3 regions of the Pantoea sp. X-Soil-TKNS-1279 genome follow, and region 1 is predicted to be linked to each of the others. Evidence: predicted binding sites of a transcription regulator. Region 1 holds the regulator's gene; each other region holds the start of a gene.
What was found. The regulator sigma-54, encoded in region 1, starts transcription at its own class of promoters, with help from an activator protein. The targets are predictions, from matches to a motif close to GTTGGCACANNTTTCGCTNT.
Positions count from the first base shown of each region.

Region 2: glnK (P-II family nitrogen regulator) is a predicted target of sigma-54. The motif match lies at 1,025-1,044, and genes of this name have one in related genera.
Region 3: AC6I8N_RS18315 (gamma carbonic anhydrase family protein) is a predicted target of sigma-54. The motif match lies at 1,071-1,090, and genes of this name have one in related genera.

Region 1 covers NZ_AP035948.1:574,321-576,526, reverse strand. The annotation lists gene lptB (LPS export ABC transporter ATP-binding protein) at 1-334, shown strand, start outside; gene rpoN (RNA polymerase factor sigma-54) at 383-1,816, shown strand; gene hpf (ribosome hibernation promoting factor) at 1,838-2,125, shown strand.
Region 2 covers NZ_AP035948.1:1,137,157-1,139,362, forward strand. The annotation lists gene AC6I8N_RS05160 (SmdB family multidrug efflux ABC transporter permease/ATP-binding protein) at 1-838, shown strand, start outside; gene glnK (P-II family nitrogen regulator) at 1,097-1,435, shown strand; gene amtB (ammonium transporter AmtB) at 1,467-2,206, shown strand, end outside.
Region 3 covers NZ_AP035948.1:3,927,612-3,929,817, reverse strand. The annotation lists gene aroE (shikimate dehydrogenase) at 1-18, shown strand, start outside; gene AC6I8N_RS18320 (DUF1488 family protein) at 15-272, shown strand; gene AC6I8N_RS18315 (gamma carbonic anhydrase family protein) at 239-793, opposite strand; rRNA gene AC6I8N_RS18310 (16S ribosomal RNA) at 1,261-2,206, shown strand, end outside.

The DNA of each region.
Region 1 (2,206 bases):
TGACAGCATGGGTCAGGCACTCTCCGGCGGTGAACGCCGTCGTGTCGAGATTGCCCGCGCGCTGGCTGCCAATCCTAAGTTTATCCTGCTGGATGAACCATTTGCCGGTGTTGACCCAATTTCCGTCATTGATATCAAGAAGATCATTGAACATCTGCGCGACAGTGGGTTGGGTGTGCTGATTACCGACCACAACGTACGCGAAACCCTTGCCGTTTGTGAACGCGCTTACATCGTCAGCCAGGGGCATCTGATTGCTCACGGCACACCCGATGAAATACTTGCAGATGAGCAGGTTAAGCGTGTTTATTTGGGCGAAGAGTTCAGACTCTGATAAGGTGTCGGAACCTCCGACGTTTGCTTAGGAAATTCAATCCGGATTATGAAGCAAGGTTTGCAACTCAGGCTCAGCCAACAGCTGGCGATGACACCCCAGTTGCAGCAGGCAATTCGCTTGCTGCAACTCTCTACGCTTGAACTCCAGCAGGAATTACAACTGGCGCTGGAAAGCAACCCATTGCTCGAACAATCAGAACTCCATGAAGAAGTAGACGCACGCGAATATCAGGAAAGCGAAGCCCTCGACACCCGCGAGGCTCTGGAACAGAAGGACATGCCGGAAGAGCTGCCGCTCGATGCAACCTGGGATGAAATCTACACCGCCGGAACGCCTTCCGGTACGGGTACCGATTACCAGGATGATGAGCTGCCGGTCTATCAGGGCGAAACCACGCAGTCGTTGCAGGATTATCTGATGTGGCAGGTTGAGCTGACACCGTTCACCGATACCGACCGCGCCATTGCGACTTCGATTGTCGATGCCATTGACGACACCGGTTATCTCACCGTGACGCTCCAGGATATTTGCGACAGCATCGGTGATGAAGAACTGACGCTGGAAGAAGTGGAAGCGGTATTGAAACGCGTACAGCGTTTTGATCCGGTCGGCGTTGGCGCACGCGATTTGCGTGATTGCCTGCTGGTGCAGCTGTCCCAATATGCCGCCGATACGCCGATGCTGGCGGAAGCACGGTTGATTGTGAGCGATCATCTCGATCTGCTGGCCAATCACGATTTCCGTAGCCTGATGCGCATGACGCGTCTGAAAGAAGATGTGCTGAAAGAGGCAATGTTGCTGATTCAGTCGCTTGATCCGCGTCCAGGTCAGTCGGTCAACACTAGCGAACCTGAGTATGTCATCCCGGATGTACTGGTACGCAAGGTCAGCACCCGCTGGACAGTTGAGCTAAATGCCGACAGCGTACCGCGTCTCAAAATTAATCAGCACTACGCTGCGATGGGCGGTGCGGCGCGTAATGACAGCGACAGCCAGTTTATCCGCAGCAATTTACAGGAAGCCAAATGGCTGATTAAGAGCCTGGAGAGCCGTAACGACACGCTGCTGAAAGTGACTCGCTGTATTGTCGAGCAGCAGCAGGCGTTTTTTGAACAGGGCGAGGAGTACATGCGTCCGATGGTGCTGGCGGATATCGCCCAGGCCGTGGATATGCATGAATCCACCATTTCCCGTGTTACCACGCAGAAGTACTTGCATAGCCCGCGTGGCATCTTTGAACTGAAATATTTTTTCTCCAGTCATGTGAATACCGAAGGTGGCGGCGAAGCCTCCTCGACGGCAATTCGTGCGTTGGTGAAAAAATTGATCTCTGCGGAAAATCCCGCAAAACCCTTGAGCGACAGCAAACTGACCTCCATGTTATCTGAACAGGGCATCATGGTGGCCCGCCGTACGGTTGCTAAGTATCGCGAGTCTTTGTCCATCCCGCCCTCGAATCAGCGCAAGCAGCTGGTTTGAATGTATTGAGAAGGAAGACCTATGCAAATAAACCTTACCGGACTGAATGTAGAGATTACCGAGCCGCTGCGCGAATTTGTAAATAGCAAATTTGCCAAATTGGAACACTATTTTGATCGCATTAATCAGGTCTATATTGTTCTGAAAGTGGAAAAGGTAACGCAGATTGCTGATGCAACACTGCATGTGAACGGCGGTGAATTGCACGCGACATCGGAAGCGGAAGACATGTACGCGGCGATTGACGGATTGATCGACAAGCTTTCCCGTCAGTTGACCAAACATAAAGATAAACTGAAAAAACACTAACCTTCACGCTTGCAGAGTACTGATAGGTTCGGTACTCAGAGCACAGAATGGGGCGGGCTGACCGCCCCGTTTTGTCATCTG
Region 2 (2,206 bases), 560 kb from region 1:
GTCGGGTGAGCGCATTTTTGAGTTGATGGATGCGACTCAGCAGGATTACGGCCTGGATAACCGGCCACTGGCCTCCGGGCGTATTTCCCTGCGTGATGTCAGCTTTGCCTATCGCGCCGATCGTGACGTGTTAAGCCAGATCGATCTGGACGTGCCGCCCCGTGGCTTTATTGCGTTGGTTGGCCATACCGGCAGTGGCAAAAGTACGCTGGCAAACCTGCTGATGGGCTACTACCCGGTGACGCGCGGCAGTATCGAACTGGACGGTCGTCCATTGCCACAACTGACGCATCAGGCGTTACGTCAGGGGGTAGCGATGGTGCAACAGGACCCGGTGGTGCTGGCAGATACCTTGCTCGCCAATGTCCGTCTTGGGCGCGATATCCCGGAGCAGGCGGTGTGGAAGGCGCTGGAGACGGTGCAGCTTGCCGCGCTGGTGCGCGCTATGCCGGAGGGTATTCACACCCGGTTGGGCGAGCAGGGCAATAACCTGTCGGTCGGTCAGAAACAGTTGTTAGCGCTGGCGCGGGTGCTGGTATCGCTGCCGCAAATTTTGATCCTTGATGAAGCCACCGCCAATATCGATTCCGGCACTGAGCAGGCGATTCAGCACGCCCTGCGTGCCTTGCGTCAGCACAGCACGCTGGTGGTGATCGCGCATCGCCTCTCCACTATTACTGAGGCAGACCAGATTCTGGTCCTGCATCGCGGTCAGGTCGCTGAACGCGGTACGCATACCCAGTTACTGGCGCAACAGGGGCGTTACTGGCAAATGTACCAGCTGCAACAGGCGGGCGATGAACTCGCGGCGGGCATTCCCTTAACGACTGAAGGGTGACTTGCACCTTTTTTGCGCACCTTTATCGGATTATTCTGTAGAAATGCACTTCTTTGAGGCTACAAGCACCAAAGAGGTGCAAACAATCCACTCCTTTCTTCCTTTCCTGCTGGTATTTGTGTTGTTCATCACAGAACGAAGCGCGCTGCAGCGCGGCTAATCTGCTGACTCTGCGGTTTTTTTATTTATGGCACACCCTTTGCTTATATCCCTGCGTGTCCGGTAAGACTCACTCATTAAATACCTGGAGGGGATCGTATGAAGCTGGTTACCGTGGTAATCAAACCATTTAAGCTGGAGGACGTGCGTGAAGCCTTATCCTCTATTGGCATTCAGGGACTGACAGTTACCGAAGTGAAGGGTTTCGGTCGCCAGAAAGGTCACGCAGAGCTTTATCGCGGTGCCGAGTACAGCGTGAACTTCCTGCCAAAAGTAAAAATTGATATCGCCATTGCTGATGATCAACTGGACGAAGTCGTGGATGTGATCAGCAAAGCCGCTTACACCGGCAAGATTGGCGACGGCAAAATTTTCGTTGCGGAACTGCAACGCGTTATCCGTATTCGTACTGGCGAGACCGACGAAGCAGCACTGTAACTAGGCCTTGATTGTGATGGGATGGAAAGAAATGAATAAAATGATGACGAAGTTAGGCCTGACCAGCCTGGCGCTGTTACCGTCTCTGGCCATGGCGGCAGCTCCTGCCGTTGCGGATAAAGCCGATAACGCGTTTATGATGATCTGCACCGCGTTGGTGTTGTTCATGTCGATTCCGGGCATCGCCCTGTTTTACGGCGGTCTGATCCGCGGTAAAAACGTATTGTCCATGCTGACTCAGGTAGCGGTAACCTTCTCTCTGGTTTGTGTGCTGTGGATGATTTACGGTTACTCGCTGGCTTTCAGCGAAGGCAATGCCTTCTTCGGTAGCTTCCAGTGGGCGATGTTGAAAAATATCGAGCTGAAAGCGCTGATGGGCACCTTCTATCAATATATTCACGTTGCGTTCCAGGCTTCCTTCGCCTGTATCACCGTGGGCCTGATTGTGGGTTCCATTGCGGAACGTATTCGTTTCTCTGCGGTGCTGATTTTCGTTGCGGTATGGCTGACTCTGGCTTATCTGCCGATTGCACACATGGTCTGGGCTGGCGGTCTGCTGGCATCTGATGGCGCGCTGGACTTCGCGGGCGGTACCGTTGTTCACATCAACGCTGCGGTTGCTGGTCTGGTCGGTGCTTATCTGGTGGGCAAACGTGCTGGCTTCGGTAAAGAAGCATTTAAACCGCACAACCTGCCAATGGTGTTCACGGGTACTGCAATCCTGTATGTGGGCTGGTTCGGCTTCAACGCTGGTTCTGCTTCTGCTGCCAA
Region 3 (2,206 bases), 960 kb from region 1:
GAAGCGATGCAGTCGTGAATCAGGCTATCCAGTTCCCTGATCGCGAAGAGTGGGATCAGGCGCGTCTGGCGATATGTTTCCCTGTACAGGTCAACGGTATGGGACTGATGTGTGCGATCTCGGCGGATGAACTGCATGACAGATTCGGCGAGGGGGAAGCGATGGCGCTGTTTAGCGCCAATCGCTGGGATCTGGAAGAGGAAGCCGAACAGCTTATCCTGAATGATGAAGTCGATCCTCAAGGTTGGGTCTGGCTTTCCTGCGCAAGATAATCATTCTTCCAGCCAACATAGTTGTTTGCCGAGTAACACAATCCTTCAATCTCAGCTTCATTCAGTGGCCGAATTTGCTTCACCGGGCTGCCTAAATAGAGGTAGCCACTTTCCAGGCGTTTTCCGGGGGGAACCAGGCTACCTGCCCCAATCATCACATCTTCTTCTACTATTACGCCGTCCAGCAGAATCGAACCCATGCCAACCAGAACACGATCACCAATGGTACAGCCATGCAACATGGCTTTATGGCCGACGGTAACGTCTTCTCCAATCACCAGCGGATAGCCTGTCGGGTTGCTGGCTGATTTATGCGTGACATGAAGTACGCTGCCATCCTGAATGTTGGTACGCGCGCCAATGATCACCTGATTCACATCTCCGCGAATCGCGACCAGTGGCCAGATACTGACATCGTCTCCCATGATGACATCGCCGACCACAACGCTGCTGTTATCGATCATTACCCGATCGCCAATTTGTGGGTAGCTGCTTTTATAGGGACGTAAGGCTGTTGACATGATCTTTCTCCTTTTACTCATTTATCCCTAGCCTGAGCGCGATCAGGGCGGCAGACAAGCTGATTTTTGAGCGGATCGTTCGTGATCTCAGCAGAAAGGATGAAAACTCGCCACTCGAATAAAAAGATCGAAAAAAGGGGTTGTGCAAAAAATTCGGATCCCTATAATGCGCCTCCACTGACACGGCAAAGCGGCAACGCAGACGGTCAGCGAGGGACGAAGTGATTCATCCCGCCAGAGAAAAATCGCTGAAAAAAGTGATTGACTCTGAAGGAGGAAAGCGTAATATACGCCACCTCGCGACAGACGGTTAACCCGCTGCTCGCACTGCTCTTTAACAATTTATCAGACAATCTGTGTGGGCACTCGCAGGATTGATATCAAAAGTCTACGGACTTAAAAAATATCAAGTCTCAAGAGTGAACACGTAATTCATTACGAAGTTTAATTCTTTGAGCATCAAACTTAAATTGAAGAGTTTGATCATGGCTCAGATTGAACGCTGGCGGCAGGCCTAACACATGCAAGTCGAACGGTAGCACAGAGGAGCTTGCTCCTTGGGTGACGAGTGGCGGACGGGTGAGTAATGTCTGGGGATCTGCCCGATGGAGGGGGATAACTACTGGAAACGGTAGCTAATACCGCATAACGTCGCAAGACCAAAGTGGGGGACCTTCGGGCCTCACACCATCGGATGAACCCAGATGGGATTAGCTAGTAGGTGGGGTAACGGCTCACCTAGGCGACGATCCCTAGCTGGTCTGAGAGGATGACCAGCCACACTGGAACTGAGACACGGTCCAGACTCCTACGGGAGGCAGCAGTGGGGAATATTGCACAATGGGCGCAAGCCTGATGCAGCCATGCCGCGTGTATGAAGAAGGCCTTCGGGTTGTAAAGTACTTTCAGCGGGGAGGAAGGGATGATGTTTAATACGCATCGTCATTGACGTTACCCGCAGAAGAAGCACCGGCTAACTCCGTGCCAGCAGCCGCGGTAATACGGAGGGTGCAAGCGTTAATCGGAATTACTGGGCGTAAAGCGCACGCAGGCGGTCTGTCAAGTCGGATGTGAAATCCCCGGGCTTAACCTGGGAACTGCATTCGAAACTGGCAGGCTAGAGTCTTGTAGAGGGGGGTAGAATTCCAGGTGTAGCGGTGAAATGCGTAGAGATCTGGAGGAATACCGGTGGCGAAGGCGGCCCCCTGGACAAAGACTGACGCTCAGGTGCGAAAGCGTGGGGAGCAAACAGGATTAGATACCCTGGTAGTCCACGCTGTAAACGATGTCGACTTGGAGGTTGTGCCCTTGAGGCGTGGCTTCCGGAGCTAACGCGTTAAGTCGACCGCCTGGGGAGTACGGCCGCAAGGTTAAAACTCAAATGAATTGACGGGGGCCCGCACAAGCGGTGGA